One region of the Bradyrhizobium guangdongense genome, then DNA from elsewhere that is predicted to be linked to it. Evidence: predicted binding sites of a transcription regulator. Region 1 holds the regulator's gene; each other region holds the start of a gene.

The links. Region 1 encodes LexA, which represses DNA repair genes until DNA is damaged. Its sites were predicted from a motif close to TGTTCNNNNTGTGTTCNG; they were not measured.
Region 2: X265_RS18635 (DUF3072 domain-containing protein) is a predicted target of LexA. The motif match lies at 2,339-2,356, and genes of this name have one in related genera.
Region 3: X265_RS31575 (ribonuclease T2 family protein) is a predicted target of LexA. The motif match lies at 2,646-2,663, and genes of this name have one in related genera.

The regions. Positions count from the first base shown of each region.
Region 1 is NZ_CP030051.1:4,300,983-4,306,455, reverse strand. It holds gene X265_RS20610 (ComEC/Rec2 family competence protein) at 1-1,628, shown strand, start outside; gene X265_RS20605 (hypothetical protein) at 1,639-2,073, opposite strand; gene X265_RS20600 (hypothetical protein) at 2,283-2,477, opposite strand; gene lexA (transcriptional repressor LexA) at 2,647-3,348, opposite strand; gene X265_RS20590 (molybdopterin molybdotransferase MoeA) at 3,525-4,736, opposite strand; gene X265_RS20585 (hypothetical protein) at 4,839-5,186, opposite strand; gene X265_RS20580 (hypothetical protein) at 5,313-5,473, opposite strand, start outside.
Region 2 is NZ_CP030051.1:3,890,568-3,896,040, reverse strand. It holds gene X265_RS18665 (carboxylesterase/lipase family protein) at 1-129, shown strand, start outside; gene X265_RS18660 (hypothetical protein) at 276-578, shown strand; gene X265_RS40575 (hypothetical protein) at 624-788, opposite strand; gene X265_RS18655 (hypothetical protein) at 1,070-1,297, shown strand; gene X265_RS18650 (hypothetical protein) at 1,409-1,618, opposite strand; gene X265_RS18645 (globin family protein) at 1,853-2,080, opposite strand; gene X265_RS18640 (hypothetical protein) at 2,077-2,307, opposite strand; gene X265_RS18635 (DUF3072 domain-containing protein) at 2,412-2,642, shown strand; gene X265_RS40570 (hypothetical protein) at 2,639-2,815, shown strand; gene X265_RS18630 (hypothetical protein) at 2,985-3,182, opposite strand; gene X265_RS40565 (hypothetical protein) at 3,269-3,409, shown strand; gene X265_RS18625 (PilZ domain-containing protein) at 3,402-3,719, shown strand; gene X265_RS18620 (GYD domain-containing protein) at 3,809-4,144, opposite strand; gene X265_RS18615 (hypothetical protein) at 4,500-5,132, opposite strand; partial or broken gene X265_RS42320 (tannase/feruloyl esterase family alpha/beta hydrolase) at 5,131-5,473, shown strand, end outside.
Region 3 is NZ_CP030051.1:6,598,164-6,603,636, reverse strand. It holds gene X265_RS31590 (outer membrane protein) at 1-341, shown strand, start outside; gene X265_RS31585 (cold-shock protein) at 428-643, opposite strand; gene X265_RS31580 (23S rRNA (adenine(2030)-N(6))-methyltransferase RlmJ) at 908-1,768, opposite strand; gene X265_RS31575 (ribonuclease T2 family protein) at 1,896-2,600, opposite strand; gene X265_RS31570 (hypothetical protein) at 2,721-3,182, opposite strand; gene X265_RS31565 (hypothetical protein) at 3,364-3,669, shown strand; gene X265_RS31560 (DUF3617 domain-containing protein) at 3,715-4,245, shown strand; gene X265_RS31555 (haloacid dehalogenase type II) at 4,257-4,985, shown strand; gene X265_RS31550 (ATP-binding protein) at 4,999-5,473, opposite strand, start outside.

The DNA.
Region 1 (5,473 bases):
AGGGCATCGGCGCGTCCGGCTTTGCGATGGGCGCAATCACGGTGTCCGCTCCTCCCGATGCCGGCGGCTGGGGCTTGCGTTATTCCGCTTTCATGCAGGGCCTGCGCGATTCGATCGACGCACGCATCCGCGCCACGCTCGATGGCGACAACAGGGCGATCGCGACCGCGCTCCTGACCGGTCGCCGCGATGCGATCACCACGCCCGTCAACGACGCGATGTTCATCTCCGGGCTGGGCCACGTCCTCTCGATTTCCGGTTACCACATGGCCGTCGTCGCCGGTGTCGTGTTCTTCACCGTTCGTGCGCTGCTGGCGCTGATCCCGGGCCTTGCGGCCGGTTTTCCCATCAAGAAATGGTCGGCCGCAGCCGCGCTGGCCGCATCCGCATTCTATCTGCTGCTCTCGGGCGCGGAGGTCGCAACCCAGAGATCGTTCTTCATGACCGCGGTGGTGCTGATCGCGGTGATGGTGGATCGCCGCGCCATCACGTTCCGCACGCTGGCCGTGGCTGCGCTGATCGTGCTCGCGGCCGCACCGGAAGCGCTGGTGCATCCGAGCTTCCAGATGTCGTTCGCCGCGACGCTCGGGCTCGTGGCGCTGGTGCAGATCGGCATGCCGAACCTGTTCGCATCTCCCGATCATTCGACGACCGCGCGGATCGCGCTGTGGGGCGGCCGCGAGATCGCGATGCTGTTCATGGCCTCGATGATCGCGGGGCTCGCGACCACACCTTACGCCGCGTTCCACTTCCATCGCGTCACGCCCTACGGCGTGCTCGCCAATCTCGCTGCGATGCCAGTGGTCTCCGCGCTGGTGATGCCGGCCGGGCTCCTGGGATTGCTCGCCGCACCGTTCGGACTGGACGGTGTGTTCTGGTGGCTGATGGGGATTGGCATCGACTGGATGATTGTGGTCACGCGCTGGGTGGCGGCATTGCCAGGCGCGGTCGGCCATGTTGCCGCCTTCGGTACTGCGCCGCTGATTGCAGCGAGCCTCGGCCTCGTCCTGATGGGCCTGCTGCGCACGCCGCTGCGCTGGTCGGGTGCGCTCGTGCTCGTGGCGGCAACGATCTGGGCCCTGTCGGTTCGGCAGCCCGACATTCTCATTGCCGGTAACGGCCAGAACGTCGCGGTGCGGGGCAGGGACGGGGAGTTGCATCTGATCAGGACGAACAAGGACGCTTTCCTGCTCAAGGAGTGGCTCGCGGCCGACGCTGACCCGCGCGATGCCGGCAGTGCCGCGCTCGGTGACGGGGTGTCGTGCGACGAGTCCGGTTGCGTGGCGCCACTCGCCGATGGTCGCATGATCGCGCTGGCGCTGCGCAGCGATGCGCCGGCCGATGATTGCAGTCGGGCCGCGCTGGTGGTGACATCAAGGCCGGCGCCGCCGGATTGCGCCGCGATGGTGGTCGATCGGCCGCGTCTTGCGCGACAAGGCGCGCTGGCGCTGACGCAGCGCGGCGACGGGTTTGCGGTCCAGTCGGTAAGGGCGAGGGGCGCAAACCGCCCCTGGTCGCCGGCGGCAGCCGGCGAAGGAGATTTCGAACTGACCCTCATGCCACGGTCGGCGGCGCCACGCGCTCGGGACGCAACTCCGTCGGAGGCCGACTTCCAGGCCGAGGACTAAAACCGGTCTTTCAGCCGATCGGCAGACGCGGCGGTGTCGGACGACTGTCGGCGATGATCTGCGGCTTGTGCTCGCGCTCGCCGAGCGGCTGGGTCACGGGCAGTTGCAGCACGGTGGCGCGCTGGCCTTCGACGAGCTGGGTCACCAAGACATATTTGCCATCGGGGAATTCGATCGCATCGTGATGACGATCGGGAACGTGCGGATCGATCTTGCCGAACTTGCCGACGCGCGAGTTGACGGTGCGCGTCCAGATCCACCTGTTGTCGTAGCGGACGTTATCGGCGAAGGCGAGCTCCGTTCCCGGCAGCAGGCAGACCGCGACGGACATGTCGGCTTCGGAGGCGAAGCCGCGTGTCGAGGTGCCGCGGAACGTTGTCGTGACGATCGTCTCGCCGACTTCTGCGGGACGCGTCGCGACGGCATGCAGGCTATAGTCACACATCGGGTGCTCCTCTATCAGGATAGCAACCCGCGCCTCTGTCCTGGAGGCACAGGCCTCTATCAGAGTGTAAGTCTGCGAGGCTCTGCTTGGTTGTAGGCAAATCTGCGGCTTGGGTCCGCTGGCCATAATCACAATATCTTTCCCGAACGCCTAGGAACAAAGCCTGCTCCGGCGCATTCGGCAGACCTTCTGCATCAATATCCGGAGCATCAATGTCCGGCCGGTGCCGACCAGCCCGAATATGGCCAGGCCGACTGCTGGACGGAGTTGAGGGCATTGCGGGATTGCTGGCTTGTCGCTTGCTGCGCCTTGCGGACGTGATGCTGCGGTTGCGCGGCGAAGGCGTTCGGCGCTGACGCGGCGATCAGGGCCGTCGTGACGGTGCTCAGGATGATCTTGCGCATGGTGGTCTCCTCGGTCTCGAGGCCTTTGAAGCAATGAAGGCTTCGCTTCGTTGCAGCCTGCCGGGGATTTAGCGCTGGAGAGATGGCCGGATAATCTGTGCAAAACCAGAAAGACTATCCAGCCGGAGCGGACAATCGTCCGCTCCATCGTTTGCTCGCGCGAGAGCGCTTAGTACTTCCGGTACAGCCCGATCAGCTTGCCCTGGATCTTCACCCGGTTGGGCGGCAGGATGCGGACTTCATAGGCGGCATTCGCCGGCTCGAGCGCAATGGAGGCGCCGCGGCGGCGGAAACGTTTCAGGGTGGCTTCCTCGTCGTCGATCAGCGCGACCACGATATCGCCGGTGTCGCAACTCTCGTTGCGTTGGATCAGCGCCATGTCGCCGTCGAGAATGCCGGCATCGACCATCGAATCGCCGCGCACTTCGAGTGCGTAGTGCTCGCCTGCGCCGAGCATGTCCGGCGGGACGCTGATGGTGTGGCTGCGGGTCTGCAGCGCCTCGATCGGCGTACCAGCCGCGATGCGGCCCATCACCGGCACTGCGACGGGGCGTTCGCCCTCGTCGGCGGGCGGGCTCGATGTCGTGCGCACCTTGCCGAGATTGCCCTCGATCACGCTCGGGGTGAAGCCGCGGCGGTTACCGGCGGCGGCCTGGAGCTCGGGCAGCTTGATCACTTCGATCGCGCGGGCGCGGTTCGGCAGGCGGCGGATGAAGCCACGCTCCTCGAGCGCGGTGATCAGGCGGTGGATGCCCGACTTCGAACGCAGATCGAGCGCGTCCTTCATCTCGTCGAAGGAGGGCGGCACGCCGCTTTCCTTCAGCCGCTCGCTGATGAACCGCAGGAGCTCGTATTGTTTGCGCGTTAACATCTCGACCAAAATCCCCCTGACGATGTCGTTCGATTCCGAGACGCTGAAGTCAGCGATAAGCCGTTACATGCTCGAAACAAATCATGAACGGACACTATATGTTCGATACATGTTCCGCAACTGCTTAATTTACCGTGAACGCGACAAAGTTCGCGGAACGGTTGCGAACGCTGTGTTCAAACAGGCAGTCGCAGCACCTCGCAAGGCGCTCCCGCTTCGGCCTTGGGGGCGAACGGCGGGCGCACGAGAAGTGCCTGTGCCGCAGCGAGATTCGCAAGCAGCGAGGAGTCCTGGTGATTGACGGGAACGGCGATGAGCGTGCCATCGTCACGCACTTCGAGACGCGCGCGGAGGTAATCCTCGCGCTGGTCGTTGGCGCGGACATCGCGCCCGAGCACCGCGCGCTCGCGGCAGTGATGAACCACCGAATGGCCTGAGAGCGCGCGAATCAGCGGCACCATGAACAGGAAACCGCACACGTAGGATGACACGGGATTGCCGGGCAGGCCGATCACGCGCATGGCCCCGAGACGCCCGTGCATCATCGGCTTTCCCGGCCGCATCGCGATCTTCCAGAACGCCATCGAGGTGCCTTCGTCCCGAAGCGCCTGCTGCACCAGATCGTGGTCGCCGACCGAGGCGCCGCCGGTCGTGATCAGGATGTCGGCGCCGGACTGGCGCGCGCGGCGGATGCCCGCGGTGGTGGCTTCGAGCGTGTCGGCGGCGACGCCAAAGTCGATGGTGTCGGCGCCCTCGCTACGGGCGAGCGCGTGCAGGGCATAGCCGTTGGAATAGACGATCTGGCCATGACCGGGGGTGGTGCCCGGCATCACCAGCTCGTCGCCGGTGGCGAGGATCGCGACCTTCGGACGACGACGAACGGGAAGCTGCGGGTGGTTCATGCCCGCTGCGAGCGCGAGCCCGCGATCGGTCAATCGGGTCCCCTGACGGAGCAGCACGTCGCCTTCGTGAAAGTCGATGCCTGCGGGGCGGATGTGCCGGCCGCTAATCGCGGCCTCTTTGATCGTGACGCGCTTGCCGTCTGTGACCGTGTCCTCCTGGATCACGACGGCGTCCGCGCCATCGGGAACGACTCCGCCGGTGAAGATTCGTACCGCTTCACCAGCGCCGACAGCTCCTGCGAAGGGCCGTCCGGCCGCGACCTCTCCAATGACGGTGAGCTGCGCGTCCACCCTTGCCGCGTCTGCCGCGCGGACGGCATAGCCATCCATCGCTGACATCGCTTGCGGCGGTTGCGTGCGCCGCGCCGCGACATCGCGCGCAAGCACGCGATGGAAGGCCTCATCGAGGGCAATCATTTCTTCCGGCAGCGGCTCCACGCCGGCAAGCACCGCGGCGAGCGCGTCGGAAACCGGCATGAGGGCCACGGGTGAAAGCTCCTGCTTGGGCGAGGCAATGATCACGTTGCGGCAAGCGTTCTAGCCGAGAGCGCGCCGCGAGGCAAAATGGTAAGCGGGCGCTGACGTGAGCTACTTCTGCATCAACAGCCGCACCAGCTCGGCCTGCCGGCTGACGCCGGTCTTGTCAAAAATCTTCGACAGATGACTGCGCGCCCGGCGTCCTGCCGACGCTGAGCGGCAACAAAGGATTGCGCGGCGCCCAGCCAAGCAGATCGTGCACGCGGGCGGGATCGATGCGCGGCGACAGCAGGCTCGAAAGACCGTTGCCGGGGCGTAGATGCCAAACAGCACGCGACCGCCTACGGCGTCATCGATGCGCTCCATCACGCTCGACCAGCGCCCCTGTTCGACCGCAGCGTCGTAGATCGCCCCCACGAGGTCCAATACGGCGTCCTTCGAAAGCACGCCGGCGCGCATTCCAACCTCCACGAGTTGCAATGCAGCATAGGAGCGCAGTTTCAGAGCGGGAACAAGCAGAGAAAAGCGGCAATCAGGCGTTGTTGCCGCGGAGCCGCAAGACTTTGGCGGTCAGGCCCGTGCGGATCACGACGTCGTCGGATCCACGTTCGACGTCACGTCCGGTGCTTGGAGCCCTTGATCCCTGTCGGGCATCGGATCGGCCTGGGCCTTCAGATCGGCAGCCTTGCTGATCAGCTTGGCGGAAAGCTCAGAATCCGAGGTGGTTCTGGCGAATTTCATCAGCA
Region 2 (5,473 bases), 410 kb from region 1:
GTCGTGCAGATCCTCGGAAACAGCATCGAAGCCCGGCCCAATCCGCACGCGAGGCGCTTCCGCTTCCTCGGCAGCTTCAGGGAAAACGGCGTCCTGCCGATGCGGTGGCGAGCCGACCTGGCGTGCTGACAGGGCCGGCCTGTTCCGCAGCCGGAGTTTTCCACATGAGGCGTCACCTCATCGTGAAACTTTCATCTCGATCGATGTTGTTCAGACTCTGGTAACCCAACGCCGCCACTCTCCCTGCAGTCCTGTTGCGTTGGAGTACCCAAAAAGTGCTGAATTTTGACGAGCTGCGTGAACTCGCAGCCGATGTTCGCGTATTTGTCGATGTCGCCGAAGACAAGGCCGCGGCCCTCAAAACCGTCATCGCGGCCTACGATGTCGTGCTGGCGATCTTCCCGTCCGGAGACGGCATGGGCCTGCACGTCATCAAGGGCAAAGAGATCCTGGACGGAATCGCAAAGTCGCGCAGCCACGCGACCTACAGCCACACGGCGATCGCGGTTCCAGATCTCGAGCATGCCGAAGTGCTGAAGTATCTGACGGCGCCGGCCGAGCAGCGGATCGCGGCCTAACCGGCAAGCGCGCGACAGCGAGCGATCGTCGCTGGCGGTCGCTCTTCAATGCCCCCACACGGCGACGGCGAAGCCGATCGCGAGAATGCCGAAGCCGATGATGACGCTCGCAACTTCAGCGGCGTTGTCCACGCCGAACAGTTTGACGATGGCGGTCCCGACCAGATTGAGGACCAGTTCGAAGACGAAGCCGAGCAAGGCGTCGAGCATGGCCGCTCACTCCGCCTTGCCTGAGATCATGCCGTGTACCGCCTCGCCGGTCGTGCCGCCCACCAGATATCTTTTGAACCAGCTCACGGCGAAGGACCCCTGTTTTCAACCGTTGGTCGCCGCGAGCCTCGATCGGGTTCGGACCCGGCCATTTGCTTTGTGACGACGGTCACAGCAGGCCAGCCCTCATTCGACGTACTCCTGCGATCACAGGTGCAAGGGGAGAGCGCTCCCCGTCGACGGCGGAATGGTCCGCCGCCCGATCTCATCAGGAGAGAACCATGCAGAACAGTGATCACGCACGTGAGGGAATGATCGAGCTGACGGATGCCGAGCTCGAGTCGATTGTCGGCGGCAACTGGCTGGGCGATGCCTTCCGCGCCATCGGCAACGCCATCGTCCATGCCGTCGAGTGGGTCGGCGGCGTCATCGCCGGCGGCTTGCGGGGTCCGGGCTGTTTTCCCGGTCCGTTCGGTCCGGGGTCGGGACCGGGCCTGCCGCCGCTGTGATGTCGTTCTTTCTGGCATCGCCACGACAATTGGAGGCCGCCGCGTTGGCGGCCTCTTTGCTTGGCGAGCTGTTTTTGCCGCGCGGCGACACTGGCGCGAGTTGGGGACCGATCACGCCGGCGGCTTGTGCTTCCGCCGCAGTCCGATGCGCGTGCCGGGAAGACGTAGTCCGAGCTCGATGGCGCGCGACCTGATCGACGCGATCGGCCGCTTCAGCTTGACGATCATCAAGGTCAGGCTCTTTCCGGTTTCACACATGCTGCGAAGCAGCCGGTCGTCGTCGTCCGACCAGCGTTCGTGGTGATAGGTGCGGGCAGCCATGTTCAGCGCCTCTGAGGCCAGTGAGGCAGGGCCAACGCGTGGGGAATAAGAAGGGCCCGGTCCGGGGCTGTTGGCCGGGTCAGTTGAAGGGCGGCTTGTAACGCTGCCGCCTGGTGCAGAGATAGTTCGGGCGCCTCATGTTTCAATCGCTTTTACGGATTTGTAATCGCGCGCGCACCTGCACGCGCGTCCGCGCCTGTTGCAATGATGACGGCGATATAACGCTGGTCGACGCTAAGGCACATCGCTCCGATGCGGCCGGCCGATGGAGTGCGGCTTGTTCAGAAAATAATCGCGATTGCCCGTTGCGGCTTCGGCGTACTGGTCGATGGCAACGATGATGGCCTGGACGTGCGCATAGCACCATCCTTCACGCGTCGCCTTGAGCCGGACATCGTGGAGCGCCGCGAGGAAGGGCGAAAGTTCAGGCTCGTCGCTGAAATACCTGAGAGGCTCCTTCACCGATTCCGTCCTCCGAACACCCTGCCCTTGCGAGGCGGCTCCGCGCCGTTCAGCGCGTCTCGCTGCGCACAGAGGGTCTCGATCCCGGCGTGCATCCGCGACAGCAACGCTTCGGCCGAAGCCGTCCCGATCCCCGCCCGCTGCAGCGTCAGGATGTCTTTCCGTTGCCGCCCGAGCTGGCCCCGCATGGTCTCGATCTCGCGCCTGAGCTGGTTCAGGTCCGGCATGGTTTGCCCCGTCCTGTGAAGATGATCGCATGAGAACAAAAACGGAACGAAGAGTCGAGTCCGACGTTGGTCGGAAAAGCAGATTTGTCAGGAAAGGAGAGGTCATGGCTGACAACACGCAGAAGGATCCGAAGGACTGGGTGTCCGGCGATGATCCGATGACCGGCGCGCAGGAATCCTATCTCACCACCCTCGCCGAGCAGGCTCACAAGCCTGTTCCCAAGGACAAGCTGAAGCACAAGCTGACGAAAGCCGAGGCTTCCGAACTGATCGACAAGATGAAGCACGAAGCCGGTCTGGAACGCACGCCCCGCCGCAGAGTTGGCCGTGCATGACGAGAGAATCCCTCGAGCACCAGGCCGACCGGGCCGAAGCCCTCGCCGCACAAACCGCCGACGAGGAGGTCAAGCAAAACCTTCTCGCGGCGGCGCGCGAATACCGACGCCGGCTCAAGTCGGAGCCGTTCGAGCCGAAGGCGGAATGGGATCTGCCGAAAGAGATTTCCTGACCCGCCGCGCCGCAGGGCGAAGCGGAGCTATCGCGAGGAAGCCGACATGAGAGACGACCGCACCGGAAACGAGCCCGCGCCGCTGGTGCTGTTCGGCATCGCCATTATTCCGGTGTTCGCGGTGCTCGCGTGGTTCGCATTCGGATGACAAGCGACGTGGTGTTGCCGCTTATCGCCACATCGTGGGCGCGCTCTTCAACGCATCGATCCCCGCTTCCCTGATATGATCAGGCGTCGCATCGCGACCGGCGGCCGCGAGGATCTGCGCCGCGACGTGAGCTCGCGTGGCGATCTGATATTGGTCGATCTGTCCGCAGACCTCGTCCAAAATGCTGCGCAGCAAGGCTCTGGTATCGGCATCAAACATGGGAACGCCCCTCGACTTGAAAGCCGCATGGTCCCGGCGGCACAGGATTCCGGCATTCACATTGGTTAACGCGCGCGAGGAAATCGATGCTGCAGAAGCTAAGGCTCGCCGATGCGGCCGGAGCCAATGTCGATCTCGTTCCCAGGGGCGACCGTTCACCGAAGTTCAAGCTTCTTGCCCTAGGCTGGAGTGCTGCCTGGGATCATCAGCGGGGGCTTGATGAGTGAGGGAGAACAACGCAAGGACAGGCGCGTCGCGTTCGAGCGGCCCATCGACGCGCGCGTCATGGCGATCGACGGTACATGGCAGCGCGCCTGCCGGATCCACGACGTCTCCGAAATGGGCGCGAAGCTGGTGATCGACGGCGCGGTGACGGATATCGGCCAGAAGGAGTTTTTCCTGGTGCTGTCCCCCATTGGCCTCGCCTACCGGCACTGCGAGCTCGCCTGGATCAATGGCGAGTTCATCGGCGTTCAGTTCATCAATCGCGGCAGGGCCGCGAAGCGAGCGCGCCGAGGCGAGACGCTGGTGAAATAACGCCTTTTCCCTCCTGAAAGGCCTGCCGGCGACGGGCCTTTCGAGGGATGTGCGGCCGCTCGACAAGGCTGCCGGAATGACGACAGAAATCAGCTGCCCGGCGGCTTGTAGGACCCGCGCAGCTTGACTGCATTCTGCCGCACCTGCTTGATCTCGTCCTGAGTGAACAGCCGCGTCAGCTTCACGTTCTGCAGCGCACCTGTGGTGACGGTCAGCCCCGAGATCGCCGGTGCTGCGCTCGGGTCAGGTACGTCGAAGATCACGAGAACGCCGGGCCCGTCAGCGGCAACGCTGTACATCGACACCAGCTTTCCACCGGCGGCTTCGATCAACTTTGCTGCCGCTTCCTGGCGATTGGTCGCGGGGTTTTCCAGGATCGCACTGAGAGCACGCGGCGTGTATTGCCCTGTGAGACAGAAATGCATGGCTGAATTCCTTCTGAAATCATGAAATATCCGGCCGCGACGAGCTGGTCGTCACGACGCCGGGCTTGCGAATAATGATGAAGGTCTTGCCCGCCGTGGGCATAAAGGCCGCCGGTAACCGACGAGATTTCGGCACACCTCGTTGGCGGCTCGACCTGACGATACATCAGCCCGAACAGGTAAGAAAGATGCTTTCGCGTGCATACGCCGCAAGCGCATAGGATGGGTTGAGTTTGCGGATGCACTGTCGTTTCGAAGGTGGTTGAGAAGCTGGGGTATGTAATGGGGCTGGTGCGGGAGCGAGCGCTTGTCGCCAGCATCGCGCTGTGAAGCAGGAGCGCTGCTCGCAACCACTTCAATTCGTCGTGGTCTTGCCGCCGCGCATGGACACGAGCTTGTCCTCACGAAATCCGAGAATGAGCCAGGCGGTTTCGTCGAAGCCGTGTGCGAGCTTTCCCTCGTGAGAATACACCATCTGAGCAGCTTCCGACTTCGACGGTGGTCCGAGCGCCGTGATGACCTCCTGACGCGACATGCCCAAATGCAGCTTGTCGTCGACGACGACGGGCGAGAACTTGTCCGGTATGATGGCGCAATCCGTCGACGTCCTCCCGTCTTTCTCGGTGAGCTCTTCGACGATCTCCGTGACGAGATGATCCGGGCCGCCCATCTCTCCGCTGGAGACGACCCACAATCGATCCTTCGCGCGCCGATAACACAGCCAATAGATGCTATCTCCAGCGTCGCCCTGATGTTGGATGGTTCCTTGGCCCACGGCATCGCGGACCTCACCGAGCCGCGTCTCCTCGAAGCGGCCGGCGAATGCGCCCAGCGAAAAGCGGGTCGCCAATCCCTTCACGACCGTCGGCGGCGCGCGCTCGAATGCATGTTCGTCGAGTGGCGGCGGCGCAGTCTGCGCGGAGCAGTCGTTCGCAGGGATCGCGAAAAGGAGAAGCAGCAGCCAGACGCGCGTCTTTGTCCTGATCATGCAGCTTAGTCGCGCTGGCTTGACAAGGGTTCAGACGGCTTTCACCATTCACGATGATCGTCGGCGGCCAGCCGTTCGTCAGGTGCACCATAATAAAATCCGGAAACGTCAGGGAAGAACGATGCGGAGAAAAAGAAACGTGGCGCTTGATGGCGCGATGGCCTTCCCGGCTCTCATCGCGGCCATCATGCTCATCGCGATCTCGCCGGCAAGCGCCGACGATTCCGCCAACATACCGCCTGCGCTCAAATGCGCCGACTTGACCGGCTGGAAGATGCCGGGATCGACGGCGACAGTCACCAAGGCCGAGGAAGTGCCGGAGGCCCCGCCGGGGACCGTGC
Region 3 (5,473 bases), 2.3 Mb from region 1:
CCGCCGGTGCCGACGATACGTTCGCATCCTGGAAGTTCTCCAATCCGTGGTTCGGCACCCTGCGCGGCCGCGCCGGCTATGCCTTCAGCAACGTGCTGTTCTACGGCACCGCGGGCCTCGCTTTCGGCGAGCTGCGCGCGCAGACCTTCGGCTGGACGGAGTCGCACACCACGGCCGGCTGGACCGCCGGCGTCGGCGCGGAAGTCGGCCTTGCGCCGAACTGGAGCGCCAAGCTCGAATATCTCTACGTCGATCTGTCGACGAGCCAGTTCGCGATTACAGGCGTGTCAAACGGCTATAGCGCCAGCATTGTGCGTGCAGGCGTGAACTATCACTTCTGATAGCCAAATAAGAAAGTACCGGACTACAACCTCCCGGCCGCTCGCGGCCGGGACTTTTTTGCGCCGATTGTTTGGAGACAGGTCCGCTAGGAAAGGATCACGAGATTGACCGCTTTCGGGCCCTTCCCCTTCTTGTCCGGTTCGACTTCGAATGTGATACGCTGTCCTTCGGCAAGGTCCTTCAGTCCCGCTCGCTCTACAGCGGTGATGTGAACGAAGACGTCGCGACCGCCGTCGTCAGGCTTGATAAAACCGTAGCCGCGTTCGCCGTTGAAGAACTTGACCGTTCCCGTCATGGCCATCGGGAAACTCCCCCTCATTGCTCCTCCGTCGCAACGCAGACGCGCGCCGCGACATGACCGTGCATTACGAAGCCCGGGAGCTGGCCATCCTTGGGCAGACCTCATCGGTCCGACTGGATCTTTCTTAGGCCTTCACTCCGCCGCAACCATTCGCGGAAGCGGAACGTAAAGCCAGTCACGGAAACAGCATAATACGGTTCTTTGCAGATTGACTACCGCCCCTGCATATTTTTCCCAAGAATGCCGGAGTGTTACGGCCTCACGTTAAGGCTTGGGCACCTCTAATCGGAATCTGGCAGCACCTCCCTGGCCGAGCGGCATTTCCAGCTCCGGCAGGATGGTCTTGAGCTCGCCTTGCAGCGTGTAGGGCGGATTGACGATCAGGAGCCCGGCCGAGGTGAGGGCCGCGCCGTCGGCTTGCGGCGCCACGCTGAATTCGAGACGCAGGCATTTGCCCTGCGGCTTTGCTGCAGCTGCGGCGCGCGCCACGAGTTGCGCCAGCGTGTCGGTGGCGCGCCTGGATTTGGCGGGGTACCAGATTACATAGATACCGGTCGGCCATTTCGCAAAGGCGGTGGAGAAGGCCTCGCCCAGCCTTTCGAACTCGTCCTTGGCTTCGAAAGGCGGATCGATCAGCACCAGCCCGCGCCGCTCCTTCGGCGGCACGAACGCCGGCAGCGCCATCCAGCCGTCGAGATCGACGACGCGGGCCTGTTCGTCGCGCCGCAGCACGTCGATCAACGCCTTGCGCGCCTTCGGCTCGAGCTCGCAGGCGACCAGCCGGTCCTGCGGCCGCATCAGGCCGCGCGCAATCAGCGGCGAGCCCGGATAGGCCTTGAGCTCGCCCTTGGGATTGAAGGCGCGGACGATATCCATGTACGGCCTGGTCAGCGCGACGCTCTCGTTCGAGAGCCGCGCCTGCATCAGCCGGGCGATCCCGGTGAGCCACTCCCCGCCGCGGCGCGCCTCGTCGCTGTCGAGATCATAGAGGCCGGCGCCTGCATGGGTGTCGATGACGCGGAAGGCGGCCGGCTTGTCCTGCAGATAAGTGAGGATGCGGGCCAGCACGATGTGCTTGATGACATCGGCGAAATTGCCGGCGTGAAAGGCGTGGCGGTAGTTCATGATCGGGGACCACGTTGTCTTGCGCGATCCCATCCCCTTGTCATTGCGAGCGCAGCGAAGCAATCCAGAATCTTGCTGCAGAGGCGGTCTGGATTGCTTCGCTGCGCTCGCAATGACGAAGCAGGAGCTAACCACCCCTGATCGGCGGCATCGTCACCTGGTCGCGGCGGCAGGAGCGACGTTCGAGCTCCTCGCAGGCGCGGAATTGCAGGTCCTTGCTGAGGCAGATGCGGACCTCGGAGAGCCGGGTCCGGTTGCAGGTGACCGAGACGGCTGCGTTGCTCAGGCCGGGATTGGCCCTGATGAAGGCTTCCTCCACCTCGCCCGGCGCCACGGTTTTGGTCTCCGACAGGTCGAGATATTCGGCCGGGATCTTGATCGCCGCGCGCGCCTTGCGGATGGTCTCGAAATAGTTGCGATCGGTAAGCCCGGAGCAGGTGCCGTGCTTGTCCCATTCATTGAAGATCAGGCCCGGCGCCGGCATCAAATCGAGCATCGAGGAAACGATGCTGCGGTTGAGCCGCGGCGAGGGCCGCTGGCAATACTCCGGAAAGCCGTTCTCATATTGCGGCCACAGCCCGTGCACCACGAAGGAATAGGGGCGTCCCTCGCACTGGATGTTCGAGCGCCCGCCGCCGCGACCGCGTTCGGCGGCTTCTTCGCAGAAGGACGGCGACCATGACAACGACAGGACGTAGAAATCAAATTCGCCGGGCGCGTTCTGTCGCTTGTCCTGCGCCTTCGCGCCGCCAGCCAGCGCGATCAGCCCGGCGGCAAGAACCAGGGGGAGAGTCACGAGACGGGAGAACGAACGCAATCTAAAATGAACCATGGCAACGCCTCTCAACTAGACTGTGCAATCAGCCTAGCAGCCAACAAGAACATTTCAAGAACAAAATTTGAGCGGATCGGCGATCTGCTGCTGGATCGGCCTCGAATCAAATTCTTCGGCTTAGGGCTTGGCGGCGCGGCAGGACGGGTTGTAGGCCCAGTTGCGGTCGAGCCCGACCACACACCATTCGACGCCATTGCCATAGCCGGCAAAGCCGCCGTCCTCGACGAGGGAGAAATGCACCTTGCGCACCTTACCGTCGGTGAGCATGGCGTCAGCGGTGCAGTAGCGGCGCGGAATGTTGTCGGATGCCCAGGGCCGGAACGCGACTTCGTGAACGGCGGCGAAGCCTGTGATCTTCAACGGCGAATTCCAGAACGAGCTTTCCTTTTCCCAGAACTGGGTGGCGATCGTCGGCAGCGCCTTGTCGCAATCGGCAACGGCGCCGTCATAGCGCGGTCCGCTCAGCCAGAAGTTCAGCTCCAGCGGATTGGCCGCCTTGGCCTCGCCGAGCGACAGCGCTCCAAACATGAGGCCGAGAACGGCGGCAAAGCGGAGCGATTTCAGGAAGGGGGCGCGCATGGGCAATCCGGAGAGCTGGTCTTGCGAGGGTAGGACGGTGCCGCGAAGGTCGGGAGAGGTCAAGTGCAGCGCGGCAACACTTGGCCAGGAGTTGATCACAACGTCGCAGCCGAGCGGCCTTCCGTTCTTTTCACCGCCGCGCAGGCACCGTAAACTGCCGGCCATCAACGGAGTGACGGGAATGCGAATCATTGCGGCCGCGGGCCTTCTTGCCAGCCTGGTTGTTTCGGGGATGATGGCGAGCCAACCGGCGCGCGCCGACATCCTTCCGGTGCCGCCCATCAAGGGCAACGACACCGGCGGCATCATCGCCTATTCGATGGCGACGCAGGTCGATGCGCGGCAAGTCGCCGTCGATCATTGTGCGCGCTACGGGAAGGTGGCGAAATTCCTCGCGGTGCAGGCGTATGAGGGTGGCTACATCTCCTTTGCCTGCCGCTGGGTGCCCTACGGCGCCGCCGACCGGCCGATCCGCACGCTGTACTGAGGCGTTGTCGGGACGACAGCTCCATCTCAGCCAGGAGGCTCTCCCATGACGCGCAAGCTTGCTGTGCTCGGATCAGTCGTTTGCCTCGTGTTGTCCGTCGGCAGCGCTCTCGCGGACGATCTGCCGGTGCGCAAGGCCGGTCTGTGGGAAATGAAGATGGTCAGATCAGGCTCGGCGATGCCGGAGATGACCATGCAGCATTGCACCGACGAGAGCGTCGACAAGGAAATGAGCAACAACATCTCGCCGATGGCCAAGCAGGTCTGTGCCAAGCAGGAGGTCAAGAAGACGGCGACTGGCTATGTCAGCGATTCCGAGTGCAGCGTCGCCGGCATCAACACCACCTCGCACGCCGAGATCACGGGCGATTTCAACTCGGCCTATACGGTGAAGACCTCCTCGCACGCGCAAGGCGGCGCGGCAGGGGCCGCGGGGCGCGACACCACCATGACGCTGGAGGCGAAATGGCTCGGCGCCTGCAAGCCGGAGCAGAAACCCGGCGACATCGTGATGCCCGGCGGCTTCAAGATGAACGTGCGCGACGTCGACAAGCTGAAGGCGTTGCTGCCGAAATAGGTGGTGCGACAGTGAGTTCCGATCGAGCGGCCGAGATCAGGGCCATCGCCTTCGATGTCCAGGGCACCTGTGTCGATTTCTATCAGCCCGTGATGCGCGCGGGCGCCGCGATCAACGCGGCCAAGGGTCTCGAGATCGATTGGGCGGCCCTGTCCACGGAGTGGCGCGAGCTCTATCGCGCATCGATGGACGCCGTGATCGCCGGCCGTCGCGATTGGTTGCGGGTCGATCGCATTTATCGGGAAGCGCTGGACAGGCTCATCGAGATACGCGGCCTGTCTGATCGCTTCAAGACGGCCGAGCGTGACGAGCTCAACGACGTCTGGACCAAGCTCGATCCCTGGCCGGATGCCGTCGAGGGCCTGGCCCGACTGCGCCGGCGATTTTGCACGGCGACGCTCTCCAATGCGGGCATGGCCAGCGTGATCGCACTGGTGAAGAACGCCGGTCTGCCGTTCGATGCGATCCTGACGGCGGAGCTTGCGAGAAGTTACAAGCCTTCGTCGGCGGTCTATCAGCTCGCAGTCGATTATCTCGGCTATCGGCCGGATCAGATCCTCATGGTCGCCTGCCACAAATACGATCTGAAAGCTGCGCGCGCATTCGGCATGAAGACGGCTTTCGTGCCGCGCCCATTGGAGTTCGGGCCTGACGCCACGCCGGATGTGTCGCCGGAAAGCTGGTTCGACATCTATGCGACCAGCTTCATTGAGCTCGCTGACCGGCTGCAGGTCGGCTGACGCCCGTCGCCGCTTATACCGGTATCCTCACGCTCGCCCTCAAGCCCCCCATCGGGCTGTCGCTCAGCGTGATGTCGCCGCCGTGGGAGCGGGCGATATCGCGGGCGATGGCAAGGCCAAGGCCCGTGCCGCCTTCGTCCTGGTTGCGGGCGTTGTCCAGCCGCAGGAACGGCTTGAACACTTCCTCGCGCAAATGCGCGGGGATGCCGGGGCCGTCGTCGTCCACTGTCACGGTCAGATAACGATGGTCGCGCTGGCCGGAGATGGCGATCGCCTTGCCGTAGCGCGCGGCGTTGGTGACGAGGTTGGCGAGGCAGCGCTTGAACGAGGCCGGCTTGACCGTCACCACCGGCAGGCCGGTGAATGTCACCGTCGCGGTATGGCCATGGCGCTCGGCGTCGCTGCGCAATTCCTCGAGCGCCTGCGCCATGTCGGTGGGCTGCGATTGCTCGCCGGAATCGCCGCGCGCGAAGGCGAGATAGTCTTCC